2 linked regions of the Ammoniphilus sp. CFH 90114 genome follow. The protein of the gene in region 1 interacts with the protein of each later gene in a pairwise test. Links are inferred from orthologs where the notes say so. Each region holds a gene or a part of one and is shown on either strand. Other genes may lie near its edges. The genes, in order: EIZ39_RS02875 and def.

Region 1 (10,291 bases):
CTCACAGTATAGGCTACTCCAATAGGGTTTACGTTTATGAAGTCAACGCTTATTCCATGTTCAGCCATTGCCTTAAATACACTTAACTGTAAATCGTACTGTCCGTCCCTTGCTAACACTTTTATCTGCGTAATATTGGAAATGTGAGCAATACCCGTAATGGTTCTTTCCACTGTTTGATCGGATCTCTTTTGAAGTTCGGAACGGTTAGCTACCAGAGTTCCTGCATCACTACTAAATGTAGAGCGAACACGAATTGGAATATTCCCTTGCATTGCCATCTCTACAGCTCTTGGGTGAATAACTTTTGCCCCCTGGTAAGCCATGTTCGCTATTTCCGTATAAGTCACTGCATTTAATTGTTGAGCGTCCTCTACAATGCGAGGATCGGCTGTCATAACCCCGCTCACATCTGTAAATATATCCACGCATTCTGCCCTTAAAGCAACTCCTAAGGCTGTGGCTGTCGTATCGCTCCCACCTCTCCCTAGAGTCGTGACCTCCCAATCTTCTGTTCTTCCTTGAAATCCTGTCACGATGACAACACGATGGTTCGATAATTCTTTTTTAATTCTCGTTCCATCCATTTTTTGAATCTGGGCATTACCAAACTCATTGTCTGTAATAATCCCTGCTTGCCCACCGGTTAAAACAGTTGCAGATATGTCTCTGCTATTAAGCATACTAGCTAGAGTTGTGGCGGAGATTACTTCTCCACAATGAAGAAGTAAGTCCCAATCCCTCTTCTGCAAGGTAGAACCGTTCGAACGAATCAATTCGATCAGGGTATCCGTTGCGTAGGGTTGACCCTTACGTCCCATAGCTGAAACGACAACGCAAACTGAATACCCTTCATCCAATGCTAAACAAATATGATTAATAGCTTCTTCCCTATCTTCAGGTGAAGATAGGGAAGAACCTCCGAATTTCTGAACTAATATTTTCATTCTTCACATTGCTCCCTTGTAGATCATTGCTTAATTGAGACCTAACCAAAGGGACATCCATTATGTTAATTTTCAAATTTAGCTGCCATTTGTTCTGCAATTTGGACTGCGTTCCATGCAGCCCCCTTGAGTAGGTTGTCACTTACAATCCACATATGAAGACCACGAGGCTCAGATACGTCTTTTCTTAAACGTCCTACGAATACTTCAAGTTTCCCAGTTGAATCAGTAGCTAACGGGTATGCCTGTTCAGCAGGGTCGTCGATTAGCGTGACTCCAGGAGCATGAGCTAATAATTCCTTGATCTCATCTAAGTTGAAATCCTCTTTGGTTTCAACATAAACAGATTCGGAATGTCCGTTTAAGACAGGAACACGAACGCAAGTTGCAGCAACCTTTACGTTTTCATCACCAAAGATCTTTTTTGTTTCATTAATCATTTTCATTTCTTCTAGAGTAAAGCCATTTTCTTGGAAGACATCAATTTGAGGGATAACGTTAAAAGCCATTTGATGTTTCTTTGGCAAGGAGCCAACAGGTAAGATTTCTCCATTAGCCTCTTTTCCTTCCAACACCGCTTGAGTCTGGCTTACAAGATCCCCGATTGCACGATTACCAGCACCTGATACCGCTTGGTAGGTGGAAACAATAATGCGGTCAATACCATACTTTTCTTTAATCGGCTGAAGAGCTGCCACCATCTGGATCGTAGAGCAATTAGGGTTAGCTATGATTCCTTGATGTTCGAACGCTTTTTCCATATTTACTTCTGGCACAACAAGCGGAACTTCTGGAGTCATTCTGAACGCATTCGTATTATCAATAACTACAGCCCCGCGTTGTACAGCCTCTTGTGCTAAGGCTTTACTTACGCTTCCTCCAGCGCTGAACAAGGCAAAATCAATTCCTTCAAAGCTTTCTGGAGTAGCTTCTTCTACGATTATTTCCTGTCCCTTAAAGGTTAAAGTTGCTCCTGCAGATCTTGCAGAGGAGAGACACTTCAACTGACTAATTGGGAAATTACGTTCTTCCAACAAACGTAAAATCTGTGTACCTACTGCTCCCGTTGCTCCGACTACTGCTACATTAAAAGTTTTTGCATTTGCCATTGTATTCTCTCCCTTATCCTATGGTTATTGTATATACTAGTGCATATATTTAAATTTTTCAACAATCACTGGCTGCAGCTGCTTGCCCTCAAGAGCCATCTCACAAGTTTCCTTAATTAATTCCATCCTTGCCACTAATGATTTTGGCTTTTTCTCAGGAGCGTCTTGCCCAAATGGAACAAAATAGATATCCTTCGCAGCCATTAATTTAGCAATGTTTGCCATGTTTAGTCCTAGACCATCGTTTGTAGAAATAGCTAATACCACCGGTCTATGGTTACGCATGGTTGCCTTGGCAGCCATTAGTACAGGGCTGTCTGTTAAAGCATTAGCAAATTTACTTGTTGATCCGCCTGTCATCGGTGCAATAACCATGACATCTAGAGGTCTTTTCGGCCCTAGCGGCTCAGCATCCACAATTGTTGAAATAATTTTGTTGCCGGTGATATCTTCTAACTGCTTTTTCCAGTCCACGGCATTCCCAAAATACGTATCCGTCGTTGCCACCGTATGTGTAATGATGGGAATTACATTCGCTCCCTCATCAACTAATCGCTTAATTTGAGGCATTATCTCCTCTAAGGTACAATGAGAGCCCGTTACTCCAAAACCAATTGTTTTTCCTGCTAATTTCATGATGATCCCTCCCGATCTGCCATTTGTTCAGAAACCAGCCTAGACAGAGTCTTAGCAATAATCTGGCCTGCTGTCTTCGGCGCAACAATTCCAGGCAAACCAGGTGCTAACAAGGCCTTAATTCCTCTTTTTTCAGCATATCGAAAGTCTACTCCACCAGGCTTAGAAGCGAGATCTATGATAAGGGTATGGTGGGGCATACGAGCAATAATTTGCGGAGTGACTACCATTTTGGGGATCGTATTATAGACAATATCCACATCGTCTACCTGTTCCGCAAGATCATCTAACTCAAACGGAGATAAGCCCATTTCGTAAATTCTTGCTAGATGTTCAGGCTTCCTCGCGCCCACTCGGACATGGGCCCCTAAAGCGTGCAGAGCCCTTGCCATTGATATTCCTACCCTTCCAAGGCCCAATACAATGCAGGTAGACCCATGGATCGTGATGTCTGTATTCTGAATCGCCATCATTAACGCTCCCTCTACAGTAGGGATGGAGTTATATATGGCTACATCGTCCCGATCAAGAATCTCAACGAGTTGCAATTGATAAGCTTGGCTATGGTCTCTAAGGAATGGCTTAGCCATACCTGTATAAATGACCATATTTTTATTCATGACCTCGAAGTGTTTGTCAGTTAATTGAACCGGCTTTGAACAGAAGATGCTCTCTACCACCCCTTCGTCATCTGTACCTACGATAGGAAGAATTAAAGCATCCGTTTCCTGCAGTACGTCCAAGGAAAGTTCCTTTTTCGTGGCTCCAATAAAATTACTTTCTAGATTATCAAATCCAATGAGGGTTACCGATGCGTCCAGCTCGATAAACTTCTTAATTACTTCAAGTTGGCGAGCATCTCCTCCGATGAAGGTAGCGTGAATCCCTGTGAGCATAAAGCTGATAACCCCTTTCAAACAGTTTACTACAATAAAGTTGACATTAAAAGTATAAACGAATTGATTTTTTCAAAGCCGTTTGCCGGAATTCGTTGCGTTCTACCCTCATCGTATGTGAGCGCCCACGGAAGCGTTACACCCATTCAGCTACTATCCTTATATAGAATTACTTTAACAATTTATTTAATATTTCGCCCTTCCTCTTTCTCTCAGTTCAACAATAATCATATCTGGTCCAATCTTACGAATGGCATTCCACGGGATGACACAATCATTTTTCTTTTTTCCCCACCCTAAGAAAGAGGTACCAGGAAGGATAATAGAATCGATTTGTCCAGATTCAGTATGAATGACTAAATCGGAATGTCCAAGCATTCCCATTCGCTCTCCGTTGTCGAGATCAATGATTTCTTTCCCACTAAATTCGCTATATCTCATCCTTTTCCCATTCCTTTCATCTTAGAATTCATGATCCCTGCAGTGGAAGGATATGCTCTTAGCAAAAAAAAAAGTACTTCTGCTCTAAAAGCAAAAGTACTAGCTACAGATTTTACTATTAAACTCCAGTGTGGCCGAATCCACCAGCACCTCTATTACTTGATGGAAGTTCCTGAACGATCTCCCATTCAACAGATGGAACGTATTGAATGACCATTTGTGCGATCCGATCTCCTCGAGAGATGCTAAATACATCCTCTCCATGGTTAATTAAAATAACCCCGATTTCTCCACGGTAGTCAGCATCGATGGTCCCCGGAGAGTTCAGACAGGTGATCCCATGCTTCAATGCGAGCCCGCTCCTTGGTCTAATCTGAGCCTCCATATTGACTGGTAGAGCCAAAGAAAAACCGGCAGGGATTAGTGCACGTTGACCCGGGGCAATAGCTACCGAATCCTTAGTTGCAGCATAAAGGTCAAAGCCGGCTGCAAATTCTGACATTTTAGAAGGAAGGCTTATATCCTCATTCCCTGGTGTCTTCATAATTTGTATGGTGACTATAGAAGGTTGCAAAAGCTCCCCTCCCTTCATGACGTTATCTTAGTAGATGTTCCTGATTAAAAGACGCTGGTAATTCCTCGAAAGGACTAACTAACGCAATCGACATAGGTTGATTAAATATTTTATCAATAGTTTCCTTTACATGACCGAGCGAAACATTGTCTACTCTTTGAAGGATCTCATCGAGATTCAAATGCTTCCCGAGAAGCAACTCATTCTTACCCAGACGACTCATTCGGCTATTCGTGCTCTCTAAGCTTAACATTAGACTACCTTTGAGCTGTTCTTTTCCTTTTTTCAACTCTTCCTTTGTCATTCCATCGGCCTTCAAGGATTGCAGGGTATTAACAACCACAGAGTAGACCTCTTCTAGCTGATTCGGAGCTGTGCCCGCATATACCGTAAACATTCCATTATCTTGGAAGGAAGAATGATAAGAGAACACAGAGTAAGCTAAGCCACGCTCTTCACGAACTTCCTGGAACAGCCTTGAACTCATGCTGCCGCCAAGAATATTATTCATTAGTATAAGTGCGTAGATATCCTTATTTCCTACCTCAAGCCCTGGAAAAGCTAAGCATAGATGTGCTTGTTCGGTATCCTTTTTCTTCAACTTGATTCCCGCATGAAACTGTGGGATTGTCCTGCTGTTATCCTCTGTTCCACGCTGGAATGCAGAGAATTGTTCTTTAATGGACATTAATAGTCCGTCCGTTACATTTCCGGCAACGGTTATAACCACATTCGATGGTGTATAACGTTGATTAATATAAGAAAGGATTTTGTCCTGATTAAGCTGATTTAGTACATCCTCAGTTCCTAGTATGCTGTACCCCAGGGAGTGATGAGGAAAACTGGCCTTAGAGATCAGATCATGAACAAGATCATCGGGTGTATCATCGTACATTTTAATCTCTTCAATAACAACTTTACGTTCTTTCTTAATCTCTTCCTCGTCAAAAACAGAATTAAAGAACATATCCGAAAGTATATCAAGCGCCATTGGAGCATGATCATCCAATACTCTGGCATAATAGCACGTGTATTCTTTAGAAGTAAAGGCGTTAACATGACCGCCTATTTGGTCAAAGGACTCGGCTATCTCTTTCGCTGATCTGGACTTCGTTCCCTTAAAGAGCATATGTTCAATAAAATGGGAAATTCCATTGTTCGTTGGCTCTTCGTTCCGGGAGCCGGTTCCAACCCAAATCCCCAGAGCGACAGAGCGCACGGTTGGGATTTTTTCAATTATCACACGTACCCCATTATCTAGGGTGTATTTTTCGATCACGAGTGAAGCCTCCTTGTCGTCCCCAAACAGTGGGGTCCTCTATTGCTGGTCATTACCTTGGTAAGATCTGCCCCTTGACAGTCAGTATATCTACTATAGCAAAATTACCTTTTCACCTCAATAGGATACACACGTCCGGAGGAGATTAGTTCGCTCACTGTACCTACTTTAAGTCCTTTAGACTGAGCTGATTCTAATAATGCAGGTAAGGCTTTCATGGAAGATTCTGTAGGATGCATGAGAATCAAGCCGCCATTGTCTAATTTCGGAGTAAGTCTTTGGATAATTTCGGATGGTGCCGGTTTACGCCAATCTACTGTATCTAATGTCCATAGTATGGTATACATTCCATCTTGTGCAGCCATTTGTACGGTGCGTTCATCAAAAGATCCAGAAGGTGGTGCAAACAACGTTGGTTTGACATCTAGTTCCTTTTGAATAACCTCGTTGGTCTTTGAAATCTCCAAGCGGATTCTATTGAGTGAAATGGTTTTCATGTCTGGATGAGAAAAGGCATGATTGCCAATCTCATGACCTGCTTGTTTAATCTTTCTGGCTTCCTCTGGAAACTTGCTTACCCAAGAACCATCCAGGAAGAAGGTAGATTTTACATTATATTTTTCTAATGTCCTCAAAATTTCGGGTAAATATTCGTTGCCCCAAGCTACATTAATCATGAAAGAAACTACAGGCTTATCCGGGTTCCCTCTATAAATGGGAGAGGGGTTTAAGTCCGCTAGTTTTACTTTTGGCTCAACTTCCTCGAACACTACGAGTGAATGATCAAATCGACCAGCATCCTCTAACTTGTCTAAGGACTTCTCTATATTGAGAGTTATACCGTTGTATCCTGGAATGGCCTTCCAAACTGGATCAATTCGCGCGTCAATTGGAGCAATTTCATGCTTGGCCTTGAGTTCTTGTAACTTCCCCATCCATTCCTCCCTGTTCTGGCCATTGACAGGGATGCCTTTCACCGAGGAAACATATCTATCGATTGCCTGCGATTGCAACGCAAACAAAAAAAGCACTAGAAAAAGCCCGCTTAATAAGAGCTGCACCTGTGCTTTTGACCATTTCATAACACCCACCTCCATTGAATTCCGTTTCTCCAATGGTACAAGTTATGTTGAAATGGTGTATTATATTCTTAACTTCATGCCATTATGTGACTAAGATATCTAGTTCGGGAAATATCGATTTCTAAAACAAACCGATATTTTCCCTTGTACTAGGTTGTTGGATTTTCTTGTTGTTCTTTTGCTTCCTTGAGAAGCACTTTGCGTGAAAGGTTAACCCTTCCTTGATTGTCGATTTCAATAACTTTGACCATGATCTGATCTCCTACTGAAACAACATCCTCTACCTTAGCCACTCTTTCTTCAGCCAATTGAGAGATATGCACCAAACCTTCCTTACCTGCGAACACTTCAACGAAAGCCCCGAACTTTTCGACTCGTTTTACTGTCCCTAAGTACGTCTGACCTACTGCAACCTCACGCACTAAATCTTCAATAATCTGCTTTGCCCGCTGGTTCATGGCTTCATCAACAGAGGCAATAAAAATGCGTCCATCTTGTTCGATGTCAATCTTGACACCGGTCTCTTCAATGATCTTATTGATGATCTTACCACCTGGTCCGATAACGTCACGGATCTTATCGGGATGAATCTTCATAGTTAGTATCTTAGGAGCGAATTGTGACAAGCTCTGTCTTGGTTGGGAGATGGCTTCTAACATACGGTCGAGAATGTGTAGGCGTCCAACACGAGCCTGTGTAAGTGCTTGTTCAAGTATAGCTCGATCGATACCATCAATCTTAATATCCATTTGGAGGGCTGTAACTCCATTGCTTGTCCCTGCCACTTTAAAATCCATATCTCCTAGATGATCTTCCATCCCTTGAATATCAGAAAGAACTGTGACATAGTCTCCTGACTTAACCAAACCCATGGCAATCCCTGCAACCGGTGCCTTGATGGGTACTCCAGCATCCATCATGGCTAGTGTGCTGGCGCAGATACTAGCTTGGGATGTAGATCCGTTTGATTCAAGAACTTCAGAGACTAATCGAATCGTATAAGGAAATTCTTCCTCAGTTGGGATAACAGGCTCCAACGCGCGTTCCCCTAGAGCTCCATGGCCAATTTCACGTCTCCCAGGAGGTCGAAGCGGACGTGCTTCACCTACACTAAATGGAGGGAAGTTGTAATGATGCATGAATCTCTTGCTCTCTTCGATTCCAAGACCATCCAAGATTTGAACGTCACCAAGTGCTCCTAGTGTACAAATACTCAGTGCTTGAGTCTGTCCACGCGTAAATAACCCTGAGCCATGTGTCCGAGACAACAAGTTCACTTCACCTGTAATCGGACGAATCTCATCAATAGCTCGTCCATCCGGTCTAACCTTATCATGAGTAATTAAACGTCGTACTTCATCCTTAACAATGGTGTACAACACTTCTGATATACTCTTAGAACCTTCCGGAAAGATCTCAGCAAAGTGCTCTAGCGTTTCCTCTTTGATTGCGTCTATTGCATCTTGCCTTGCTTGTTTTTCTTCTATACGAACTGCCTCCACAAGCCGCTCTTGTGCATACTCTCTAACCGCTTGGTCGATTTCTGTATCAACAGCATGAAGAATAACTTCCATTTTTGGCTTTCCGACCTTCGATTGGATATCCTCGATAAACGTTACAACAGAACGAATATGGTCATGACCAAACATGATAGCTTCTAACATCACTTCTTCAGGAACCTCTTGAGCTCCAGCTTCCACCATATTAATGGCATCTTTCGTCCCTGCGACTACAAGGTGAATATCACTTTGATTTTGTTGCTCAACCGTAGGGTTCAGGATGAACTCTCCATTAATCCTTCCTACAACTGCTCCTCCAATCGGCCCGTTAAACGGTACATCAGATATACTTAAGGCTATAGATGTACCAATCATCGCTGCGATTTCTGAGGAACAATCTTGGTCAACTGACATAACAATGTTTACAACTTGAACTTCGTTACGGAACCCATCTGGAAATAGCGGACGAATAGGACGGTCAATCAGCCTGCTGGCTAAAATAGCCTTTTCACTTGGTCTTCCTTCCCTTTTTATAAATCCTCCAGGAATTTTTCCTACCGCATATAAGCGTTCTTCGTAGTTCACGGTTAAGGGAAAAAAATCAAGAGTGGATGGTTGACTGGACGCCGTCACCGTGGATAAAACAGCAGTGTCTCCATAGCGTACTAATACAGCCGCATTCGATTGCTTAGCCATTTTTCCGTATTCGACTGTAAGCTTCCTACCACCTAAATCATAAGAAAAAATCTCCATAATATGTAGGCCTCCCTTCTCCATAGTCATTTTAAACTGGATCTTTCGTCATTATACTATTATTTCCTATAAATGAAAAATTAAAGATGGATACCCTTGAGTATTTTTCTATAATTTTACATTATCCTAGACAACAGAAAAAGCGGGGAATGCCCCCGCTTATTCTCTAACGACGTAAGCCTAACTTATTGATAAGATCACGGTAACGAGTTACATCGGAATTCTTCAAGTAAGTCAACAAATTACGACGTTGTCCTACCATCTTAAGAAGACCACGGCGAGAATGATGATCTTTCTTGTGCTCGCGCAAATGTCCGTTTAAGTAGTTAATCTTCTCCGTAAGGATAGCTACCTGTACTTCTGGAGATCCTGTATCGGATTCGTGTACGCGGTATTCTTCGATCAACTGTTGCTTGCGTTCTTGTGTTAATGCCATCCTTTTCACCTCCTTCATCATAATCCCCATTAGCCGAGATACACCGTCGGTGATGTCGGTCATCCAAGCCAAAGGTTACTTGCCAATAATCGTGATTACCAATCTTCCTTGTGAAATGTCCTTCACCACCATATCAAAAACCCTTCCACTGCTTGCCATAAAACCTCGAAAACGAGTAGCTACAGGCACGGTACCAGGTATTGATCTCGCTTGATGGATAATATCAGGTACTGATATTCCCACTTGTCGATGTTGACGAATCCGCTGCTTCACATGTGAAGTAATAATCACATGCATAGCCTAAAGGTAGGGAATTTCTTCCCTTGCCTCAGAATGGAGCTGCTCAAGATACATTGTAAACAATGAATCTTGGAATGCAACCCTATGGGCATCAGTTAATCCGTTTTTTCGGTAGATCTTAAACATTTCCTTGTGCAGTCTCTTAAATTCATCACTGCAACATATATTGGCCACTTCTTGGCAAAGTTTACTTAATTGCCGATCTGTATCATCGGCCTTCGGCAATTTCATCATGAACCTCTCCCTTCTTCACAGTACCGAAACTTTAATCTTCTCCGTGAGATCAAATCCAAGTGAAAGTGTAGTAGGAGGAAGTCTACTAGCTCGTTTAGCTAATAA
Region 2 (10,287 bases), 120 kb from region 1 along the record:
TTACCTCCTATAAAATTCACTCACCGTACGTCAGCCATTCCTCATCAAGAATCTTATGACCCCCGGGTGGACTCCCAAACGGATTGATGAACATTAACATTTAGTAAAGTATATTCACTACTCACCAAGAAATGTTCCTAAAATATTAGGTAACCCTTCCAGATAATCTAGCTTCTATTTATCGGTTCTATTCTGGTACGTGCTCACATAACTTAACAGTAAGAGCTTGTATCTTACAAGCCTCCAAACGTAGAGGCACTAAAGGATAAAGGAGGGTTCAACATGGGACAAGCGGGAATCTTTACCCCCCCACCCATTCATCGTTCAAACATGGTCATTTTTCCTCAATATTTTCAAAAAAGCCGTATAAAGCAATTCATTAAAACCATTCAGGGCCAATACACATCGAATAAAGATGGTTTAGTAACCGTCGTCAATGATCATTTTGAGTTACACTATCAAGTCTATCATCGTCACATTGATCTCTCGGAATTGAATGTTTTGCCCAAAGCTCTACCTGATGCTACTCGCTGCTTAGAGTTTTTGAAATATGAATCCTATTTGCTTCAAAAACCAATCTATGCGAATAATATAGAAAACGACCTGCGCCATTTCTTCGAAACCCACGGATTCCGGATGTTAGATGAGGAAGAGAAAACAGAAATTTATGAAGGCTTCTGGCAAAAAGAACCTCTTAAAGCCTAAAAAAGACCCGTTCCCTATTAATTAACAAGGGATACGGGTTTTTTTTAACCTCTTATGGCTTGGATTGCAGCTCGGCGATCCTTTTGCCCATAGATGGCATTTCCAGCTACTAGCACATTCGCTCCTGCCTCTACAGCTAAACGAGCGGTTTCTGCCTGGATTCCGCCATCCACCTCGATCTCTACATGGTAAAGTCCCCGCTCATCCAGTTGTTGACGAAGTTGTTTGATCTTTGAGAGGACACTTGAAATAAACTTTTGTCCGCCAAAACCTGGATTAACCGTCATCAGAAGTACCATATCGAGATCCTCAAGTATAGACTCGATGGTCACAATTGGAGTAGCTGGATTAAGCACAACACCTGCTTTTACTCCATAATCCTTTATCAAATGAATGGTGCGGTGAAGATGTGTACATGCTTCCTGGTGAACCGTAATGATATCTGCGCCTTGCTTTGCGAACTCAGGAATATAGCGATCGGGACTTTCAATCATTAAATGTACATCTAAAGGCAGATTGGTAACAGGGCGTATGGCTTGTACCACTAGCGGTCCTATCGTAATATTAGGAACAAAGTGACCATCCATCACATCCACATGAATGTAGTCTGCTCCTCCTGCTTCTACCTCCCGAATTTCCTCTCCTAATTTAGCAAAGTCAGCGGATAAAATGGAAGGGGCAATCTTAATTGGTCGTTCCATCATTTTTCAATACCTCCGCTTTTTATCTTTGATTTCTTGAATGAATTGCTTATAGCTTTCGTAGCGAGATGGTGCGATCATCCCAAGTTCGAGTGCCTCCCTAACCGCACATTTAGGTTCGCTTAGATGGGTACATCCTCGAAATTTGCAATCTGGAATATAAGGCTTCATCTCAAGGTAATAATAGCTCAAATCAACTGGTTCGATTTCAAAGAAATCTAGTTGGCTAAAACCTGGAGTATCTGCTACGAAGCCTCCTTCCACAGGAATTAACTCTACATGTCTAGTCGTATGCTTTCCTCTTCTTAACCGCTCACTTACTTCCCCTGTTTGCAGGTTGGAACCAGGGAACAAGGCGTTCAATAGAGTAGATTTTCCTACACCAGATTGTCCAGCCAATACCGTAATATGTCCTTGAAGCATTTCTCTTAGCTTCGCTATTCCTTGATCAGAGTACTTACTCGTCACCAATACTTCATATCCAATCCTCTGGTATAACTGTTCAATCTCATCAATTTCATCTTCCGCAAGATCAGCCTTAGAAAGACAAATAATGGACCTAACTCCTGCTGATTCCGTATGCACTAAGAACTTATCCAATAACAAATGACTCATAGCAGGTTGAGCTAGGGAAAAAACCAAAACAGCCTGATCCACATTGGCTATTGGAGGACGAACCAGTTCGGTGGTACGTTCTCCAACAGATTGAATATATCCTTCCTCGTTGCTTTCCTGATCATATTCCACCCAATCGCCAACTAACGGTGTAATTCCCTTTTTCTTAAATAAGCCGCGAGCCCTGCACTGCCAAATCGATTGTCCATCCAAAACGTAATAATAGCCGCTTAATGCCTTAATAATCCTACCTTCAGGCATGCCCTTCCTCCTGTGCATCAAGGAACATCCGCATATTGGATATTCCGTTTTTCCAGTAGACTCCCGTCTTTATAAATAGTGATCGTAGCATCTTGGGAGGGTGACAGAACAACCTCTACATCAAACGTATCAGATTGACGAATCGTTCTTCTTACCAATTCAATATCCTTCCCTCTTGCATCCGTCACCAGGATTAATATATCAGCAGCAGGGTGATCTCCCAAGAGTACCAGAACAGGCTCAGAAACCGTCTTAGCATCCGTTGGGAATCCACTACTCACCGCAAGTTCGATTTCGGCACCGGGAGACGCTTGACTTCCTGGCTGAAAAGGGTACTGCCTAAATACAATCCCTTTTTTCACATAGCTAGGCTCGAGTTTCACCTTGCCTTTTTTTAAACCATTCTTAACCAGCACCGATTCTGCCTGTTCTAATGTGAGTCCAATTAACTCAGGCATAAGGACCGTTTCTTTACCGGAACTTATAGATATGAGTACATTGGTTTGAGAAGGAGTTACCATTTCTCCAGCTCCTGGTTCCTGTGCCATTACGATCCCTGTTGCATATTCATTACTCGGCTTGCGCTCAATATTCACTTTGGAAAATTTCTCAAGCTGCAGTTCAATGTGGCGTTCAGGTAACCCTACTAAATCTGGCATCGAAATTTGCTGTTGTCCCTTGCTTACAAATAACGTGATCTCTGATTTTTGTTTGACCCTCATACTAGGCGGAGGGGTCTGTCTAATCACCATATCCCTTGGTACTTCATCGTTAAATCGTTCTTGAATAACGTAGCCAAGGTCCTTTTGCTTCAGAACTTTTACCGCTTCTTCTAAATACATCCCTTCTACCCTGGGCGTGACAACTTCAGGTACATAAAAGATACCTATTAGAAAATTAAACCCATATAGAGCAGCGATGAAGAAAGCAGATAAAAAGCTGATCCAGGCAATAGATTTCACCCATTTACGAGGTTTCTTTTCCTTTTCCCCTTCACGACGATGACTGTTTCTGTGATCGTCTTCATCAAACAGCTCCTTGCCTTCCATTTGTTTCATCATTTCTGGCGTAATCGCTGGAATAACCCGCGTAGATTCATCATCGTCATGTTCTATAACTAAGGGTGGTTCATTCAATCGTTCCGGATTTAGGCAAGTGCGTAGATCTCTCTGCATCTCCTTAGCCGATTGATAACGATGAAGAGGATCCTTCACTAAAGCTCTTAGCATTACATTTTCCAGACTCTGAGGGATATCAGGATTCAACTCCCGCGGTGGAATAATGTTTTCTTGGAGGTGCTTAAGTGCAACGCTTATCGGAGAATCACCAGAAAACGGCACTTGTCCTGTCACCATCTCATACAGCACAATACCTAAGGAATAAAGGTCTGACTTCTCTCCACTAATGCCACCTCTCGCCTGTTCTGGAGAAAAATAATGAACAGAACCAATGACGGAGCCCGTATGGGTGATCGTAGCAGAAGTGACAGCACGAGCAATACCAAAGTCCGTTACTTTAACCCTTCCCCTAGAACCAATCAAAATATTGTGAGGCTTAATATCTCGGTGAATGATATGGTTGTGATGGGCATGCTCTAGCGCATCACATATCTGAATAGCGATATGTACGGCTTGTTCAACATCTAGTTTTCCTTTTTGGATAATGAGTTCTTTCAGAGTTAACCCTTCAATATACTCCATGACAATGTATTGGATGTCGTCTTCTTCCCCCACATCATAAACATTCACCACATTGGGATGGGAAAGACTAGCCGCTGCTTGAGCTTCTCGACGAAACCTGCCAATAAAATCATCATCATGTCCAAACTGGGATCTCAAGATCTTGAGGGCCACCGTACGATTAAGAAGATTATCATGAGCCTTGTAAACGACAGCCATACCCCCGCCGCCGATTCTCTGTTCTACTTCGTACCGACCGCCAAGGCGCTTTCCGATCATCCAGACACCTCACTTCCTTCAGAAGGAGGATTATCCTTATCAGCAACGACGATGGCCGTGATGTTGTCTTCTCCACCGGCACGCAAGGCTTCCTCGACCAGTTCCTCGACCGCTTCCTCTGGTGTGTTGACACGCTTAACGATATCCAGAATACCTTGAGGGGATATCTTATTAGACAAACCATCGGAACAAAGAAGTAGACGATCTCCCGGCTCCCACTCCAATGCCTTGAGCTCTACATCCACATCATGATCCGTTCCAAGAGCTCGGATCAAGATATTTTTTTGAGGATGGGTGGCTGCCTCTTCTTTAGAGATTTGACCGTTTTTTAAAAGTTCATTAACCAAAGAATGATCTTCCGTCAATTGAGTAATCTGTTCCCCAGAAATGCGATAAATTCGACTATCCCCAATATGGCCGACTACAAGCCATTCCTTATTCACTAGACAAGCTGCTACCGTGGTCCCCATACCATGGCAGTCATCGTGGCTTTTGGAATAGCTGTATATTGCGTCATTCGCTTTAAGAATCGCGCGGTCTAAGCGATCAATAGCTTCTTCCGGACCCATATTCTTAGGCAAGTCCGAAAGCTCCATCTTCACGATGTCTACGGCCATAAGGCTAGCTACATCCCCTGCTTGATGTCCACCCATTCCGTCGGCGACAATGGCGACCAAGTATCCATTTTCTACTATGACAACCGCACCAGTATCCTCATTAAAGGCTCTAACACAGCCAATATGTGTTTTGTAGGCTGCTTGCATTCGGTTTCACCTCGTCAATTCCTCTGCCTGTTCCACTTTAGGTACTTCTGCTGATTCCTTTTGATTTTTTGCATGTTGGGCTCTTAATTGACCACAAGCCGCTGCAATATCACTTCCATGTTCCCGACGAATCGTGGCATTAATGCCTCGTTTCTGAAGCGTCCGTTGGAAAGCAAAAATATCATCACGAGGAGTCCGCACATAATCCCGCTCCGGTACATAGTTGACAGGAATAAGATTGATGTGACAGTTAATGCCGCTGATTAAGGTAGCAAGCTCTTGGGCGTGTTCCACTTGGTCATTGACTCCACCAAACAGACCATATTCAAAAGTAATCCTACGTCCCGTCTTATTCACATAATACCTACATGCATCCATCAAGTCAGACAAGGGAAATCTTCGATTAACTGGCATGAGGCGAGAGCGGATCTCCGTATTCGGGGCATGGAGGGAGATGGCTAAGTTAAACTGATTCATATCATCTGCCCATTCATATATCTTTGGAACGATACCACTCGTTGACACGGTAATATGACGTTGTCCGATATTCAAGCCCTTGTCATGATTAACTACATAGAGAAAATCAAGTAGCGCTTCAAAGTTCTCAAAAGGTTCCCCGATGCCCATTACAACGATATGACTTGCCCTCTGTTCTTCTTGATCGAGCACCTTCTGAGCCATGAGTACTTGTGAAACGATTTCACCGGAAGTAAGATTTCTCTTTAGTCCTCCTAGGGTAGAGGCGCAAAAAGTACAACCAATCCGACATCCTACCTGAGTTGTAACACAAATACTATTTCCGTAGTTATGTCTCATCACCACAGTTTCAATAGCATGACCGTCGTGCAATGAAAACAATATCTTAATCGTTCCATCTGCAGACTCTTGTCGTGTTATTTCTTTTAGACCTGCTAAGTGAAACGAAGCCTGCAACTTATCTCGCAACGCCTTCGATAAATTACTCATATCCTCAAAGCTGTCCACTCTCTTGACATAAAGCCAATCAAATATCTGACCAGCCCGGAACGCTTTCTCACCATTGGCTTCTAGCCAAGCCTGCAATTTTTCAAGTCGTAGATCATAAATTAATGGTTTCAATTGAATATCACCATTTCTTTCTTTTTTATCTAGCTTTGCCATATTTCATCAATTGCTTTCGTCTCATTTTAACATACGAACCTAGAAAACACTAAGAATGGCGCTTGATGCGGGAAATAAAAAAACCATCACTGCCAAATTGATGCGGTAGTAATTGGACATAACTTCCTGTTTTGTGGAAATAAGGACGTAATACAGATGGCATTATATCTACCAAACTGGAATCAAGCGATAAAGATGGTTCCTCTTCTAGAAATCGATGGACTAGTCTGCTGTTTTCCTCTGGATCTACTGTACAGGTGCTATAAACCAAGTAACCGCCTGGTTTAAGCCATTTAGCTGCTTGCTTCAAGATTGAGAGCTGCACCTTTGCGATTTCTTCTATATCTTGAGGGCGTTTTTGCCATTTGAGATCAGGCTTCCTGCGAATAACACCAAAGCCGGAACACGGGGCATCCACTAGGATCCTATCGAACAACCCATTATAAAGATTATCTGGCAGTTCACGAGCGTCGGCTTGTTTGGTTTGAATGATGTCTATACCTAGGCGTTCAGCCTGACTTGTTATAAGTTTTATTTTATGCTCATGAATATCTAGTGCAAGAATATGCCCTGAGTTGTTCATCAACTCAGCCATATGAGTGGTTTTTCCACCTGGAGCAGCACAGGTATCCATTATACTCATACCCGGTTCAGGAGCTACGGCGATAGCCACTAACATGGAACTTTCATCTTGAATCGTGCACAGCCCCTGTTGATAAGCCTGAGAGTAAGCTATGTTCCCTACTTGCCGAAGGAGGAAGCCATCCATGCCAAATTTAGAAGAGATACATTCCGCACCTTCAAATTCTTCTTGAATCATCCCGGCCACCTGTTCCTTCGAAGCCTTTAGCCTGTTAACACGGATACTAATGGAAGGTGGCTGATTATTCACTTCACACATTCCAATGGTTTCTTTTTCACCATAATAGCTGAGCCAACGTTTAACCAGCCACTCCGGGTGTGAATGCTCTAAAGCAATTTTCTTAAATTTAGGCCATTGTTCTGGGATGACCCAATCTTGCTTCCTTCTCTCGTAGTTGCGCAGAACTCCATTTACAAGTCCGACAGTCCCCTTGTGCCCCTGCTGTTTAGCTAGTTCGACGGCTTCATGGACAACGGCTCTCTCTGGGATCTTGTCAAGATAATGTAATTGATACAAGGATAGACGAAGAAGATTGATTACCCACGTCTCTAACTTGCCTAAGGGTTTGTTGATAAGTTTGCCTAATATCCAATCCAGGGTATTGAGTCTAGAAAGTGTACCGTATACTAGCTCTGTTGCAAGCCCCGCATCGCGGCGATCGAGGCTTACTCTTCTGAGCGCCGCATTCAATTGTAAATTGCTAAAAGCCTTCTGTTCTTGCACTTCGGTTAATACCTGAAGCGCAAGGGAACGTGCTGATGCAATCGTTTTTTGCGCCATATCTCCAGCACTCCTTCGTTAGCAGAATTTCATCTCTGGTTGATAATGCTTTCCCATTCCTCGAACATAATCAGATACACTCATCTTTCTCTTACCAGATGGCTGAACATCTTTTAATCGAAGAATTCCTCGTCCACAAGCAACATCTATCCCTTCGGCTTCCCAACTGACGATGGTACCAGGGGATATGTTTTCACTCTGCTCATCTATCACTTCTGCCCACCAAATTTTAAACACTTGTTCTTCAAGCTGGGTATAAGCAACAGGCCATGGATTTAATCCGCGAATTTGGTTATAGATTTCCCTTGCAGGTTTATTCCAATCAATTTTTTCATCTTCACGACGAATATTCCAAGCATAAGTGACCAGTTCTTCTTCTTGTTTTCTTGGGATAATCTTTCCTTCTTGCAATAAGGGAATCGTATCAAGCAACAAGTCTGATCCTGCACTAGAAAGCTTATCGTGAAGAGTACCCACATTATCAGCTTGTTCAATAGGTACCTTAACCTGGGTTAGAATATCCCCTGCATCCAATTTCTCCACCATATACATGATGGTTACCCCTGACTCTATCTCCCCATCCACTATCGCCTTATGTATCGGTGCTCCCCCTCGGTATTTAGGTAAAAGGGAGGCATGTACATTAATACAACCCCACTTGGGCAAGTCAATAATTACTTTTGGTAGAATCTGACCATAGGCGGCCGTAACAATGAGATCGGGTTTAAGCGAAACGATATGCTGTACTGCTTCTGTTTCTTTCAGCTTTTCTGGTTGAAAGACTGGGATATTAAGCTTTAACGCGGCCTCTTTAACAGGAGGAGGAGTTAATTCCTTCTTCCTGCCTTTTGGTCGATCGGGTTGAGTGACTACTTCTATCACTTGATATCCGGCCTGAACTAGTTTTTCGAGACAAGGTACGGCAAAATCCGGTGTACCCATAAAAATAATGTTCATGATGGGGCGATCTCCTTTCAAATTTTGGTGCACAATCGAAAGAAACTGGCAGCACGCCAGTTTCTCTTTTTATCCGCGATCGGGTTCGTTTGGATCCCTCTCGTACATATTCTCCGCTAAGTCAAGGAATAGCACACCATTCAAATGATCGATTTCGTGCTGAATGCAGCGGGCTAAGAGCTCTTCTCCTTCAACCTCAATCGGGTTACCGTGACGATCGAAGCCTTTCGCTTTTACGCGCATAGCACGAAGAACGTCTCCCATAGCACCAGGAATACTTAAACACCCTTCTGGTCCAAGCTGCTCCCCATCACGTTCAATAATTTCGGGATTGATCATTTCAATCAGTCCATCCCCACAGTCCATAACGATCACGCGTTTTAGAATCCCCACCTGTGGAGCTGCAAGACCAACCCCATCTGCGTCATACATCGTTTGGGCCATATCATCCAATAGCTTGTGAAGATTGGCATTAAAATTTTTTACTTCTACACATTTTTCCCGCAACAGGGGGTCAGGATGTTTAACAATCATTCGAATTCCCATAGTCTCATGGACCTCCTTATTAATACCTCACATAAGCATCTGCGGATCAACATCAACAGTAAGTTGAATGTCTTCCGGTTTATGTTTACTTGCGAAGGATTCAGCCATCTCTTTGATAAAGGGTAATACTTCCGGTTCATCCCTATATTTTAACATGCATTGAAATCGATATCTATCTTTGATCCGTGGAATAGGGGAAGCCACAGGACCTAGTAAGTAAACACTAGTTGGAAGTATGTGTCGAAGTTTCTTTACCCATTCGTCTGCACTCTTCACAGCGAGTGGAACATTAGCAGATGTAAAGGTAAATAGAATTAGCTTAAAATAAGGCGGGTATCCCTTTTCAAATCTATGCTTCAACTCCATAGAGAAGAAGCTTTCGAACTTCTGCGACTTCGCTAACTCAATACTATAGTGTTCAGGTGTGTAGGTTTGAATCACAACTTCGCCAGGAAGCTGATGCCTTCCTGCTCTCCCTCCCACTTGGGTTAGTAGCTGATAGGTCCTCTCCGCTGCACGAAAGTCTGGCATTCCAAGAATTGTATCCGCGGCGATAACCCCTACGAGGGTTACCTTGGGGAAATCCAAACCTTTTGCAATCATTTGTGTACCTAATAAAACATCCCCTTGCCCCTGGCGAAACATCGTTAATAGCTTTTCATGGGATCCCTTTTGAGAGGTGGTGTCCACATCCATCCGAATCACACGAATTCCTGGAAAATGCTTGCTCAATTCTTCTTCCACTTTTTGCGTACCTGTGCCGAAGTAACGAATATGGCTGCTTCCACATTCCGGACATTGTTCAGGCTCTCGCTCAGCATAACCACAATAATGACATCTAGCTGTCTGATTGGTTCGATGATACGTCAAGGAGATATCACAGTGCGGGCATTGCAGAGAATGACCACAGGAACGACACATTACAAAAGTAGAGAACCCTCTTCGATTTAAGAATAGGACCATCTGCTCCTCGCGCCCTAGGCGTTCCGTTATCGCATTCGATAAGGCACGGCTAAACATCGTCCGATTGCCATCACGAAGTTCCTCTCGCATATCTACAATTTCCACAGCCGGGAGGGGGCGACTACCTACTCGATTAGGCATGGATAGTAGGCCAACCTGACCATTCGAGGCCATATAGAAGGTTTCCATAGCAGGTGTAGCACTTCCAAACAACGCAATCGCCTGGTGCGATGTTGCCCTCTGTAAGGCAACAT

What was found.
Region 2: the proteins of EIZ39_RS02875 (region 1) and def interact in binary tests that used the Escherichia coli proteins (3 or more experiments, as listed by UniProt). The link is inferred for Ammoniphilus sp. CFH 90114 from one-to-one orthologs.

Annotation. Positions count from the first base shown.
Region 1 is NZ_SDLI01000001.1:536,823-547,113, reverse strand. What follows is about bases 35-2,993. They hold EIZ39_RS02875 (aspartate-semialdehyde dehydrogenase), read right to left. Parts: upstream 2,057-2,993; coding sequence 1,013-2,056; downstream 35-1,012. Other genes in these bases: dpsA (dipicolinate synthase subunit DpsA), read right to left, coding at 2,689-2,993; EIZ39_RS02870 (dipicolinate synthase subunit B), read right to left, coding at 2,093-2,692; dapG (aspartate kinase), read right to left, coding at 35-947. In the rest of the region: more of dapG, read right to left, coding at 1-34; more of dpsA, read right to left, coding at 2,994-3,588; EIZ39_RS02860 (YlmC/YmxH family sporulation protein), read right to left, coding at 3,775-4,029; dut (dUTP diphosphatase), read right to left, coding at 4,148-4,621; EIZ39_RS02850 (M16 family metallopeptidase), read right to left, coding at 4,626-5,882; EIZ39_RS02845 (polysaccharide deacetylase family protein), read right to left, coding at 5,987-6,964; pnp (polyribonucleotide nucleotidyltransferase), read right to left, coding at 7,114-9,216; rpsO (30S ribosomal protein S15), read right to left, coding at 9,383-9,652; EIZ39_RS02830 (hypothetical protein), read right to left, coding at 9,728-9,949; EIZ39_RS02825 (hypothetical protein), read right to left, coding at 9,953-10,186.
Region 2 is NZ_SDLI01000001.1:422,034-432,320, reverse strand. What follows is about bases 7,333-10,287. They hold def (peptide deformylase), read right to left. Parts: upstream 9,071-10,287; coding sequence 8,594-9,070; downstream 7,333-8,593. Other genes in these bases: priA (primosomal protein N'), read right to left, coding at 9,098-10,287; fmt (methionyl-tRNA formyltransferase), read right to left, coding at 7,586-8,524; rsmB (16S rRNA (cytosine(967)-C(5))-methyltransferase RsmB), read right to left, coding at 7,333-7,567. In the rest of the region: EIZ39_RS02270 (hypothetical protein), read left to right, coding at 283-705; rpe (ribulose-phosphate 3-epimerase), read right to left, coding at 750-1,406; rsgA (ribosome small subunit-dependent GTPase A), read right to left, coding at 1,413-2,282; pknB (Stk1 family PASTA domain-containing Ser/Thr kinase), read right to left, coding at 2,300-4,240; EIZ39_RS02250 (Stp1/IreP family PP2C-type Ser/Thr phosphatase), read right to left, coding at 4,237-5,004; dual-specificity RNA methyltransferase RlmN, read right to left, coding at 5,011-6,144; more of rsmB, read right to left, coding at 6,194-7,332. UniProt on the Escherichia coli protein: Removes the formyl group from the N-terminal Met of newly synthesized proteins. Requires at least a dipeptide for an efficient rate of reaction. N-terminal L-methionine is a prerequisite for activity but the enzyme has broad specificity at other positions.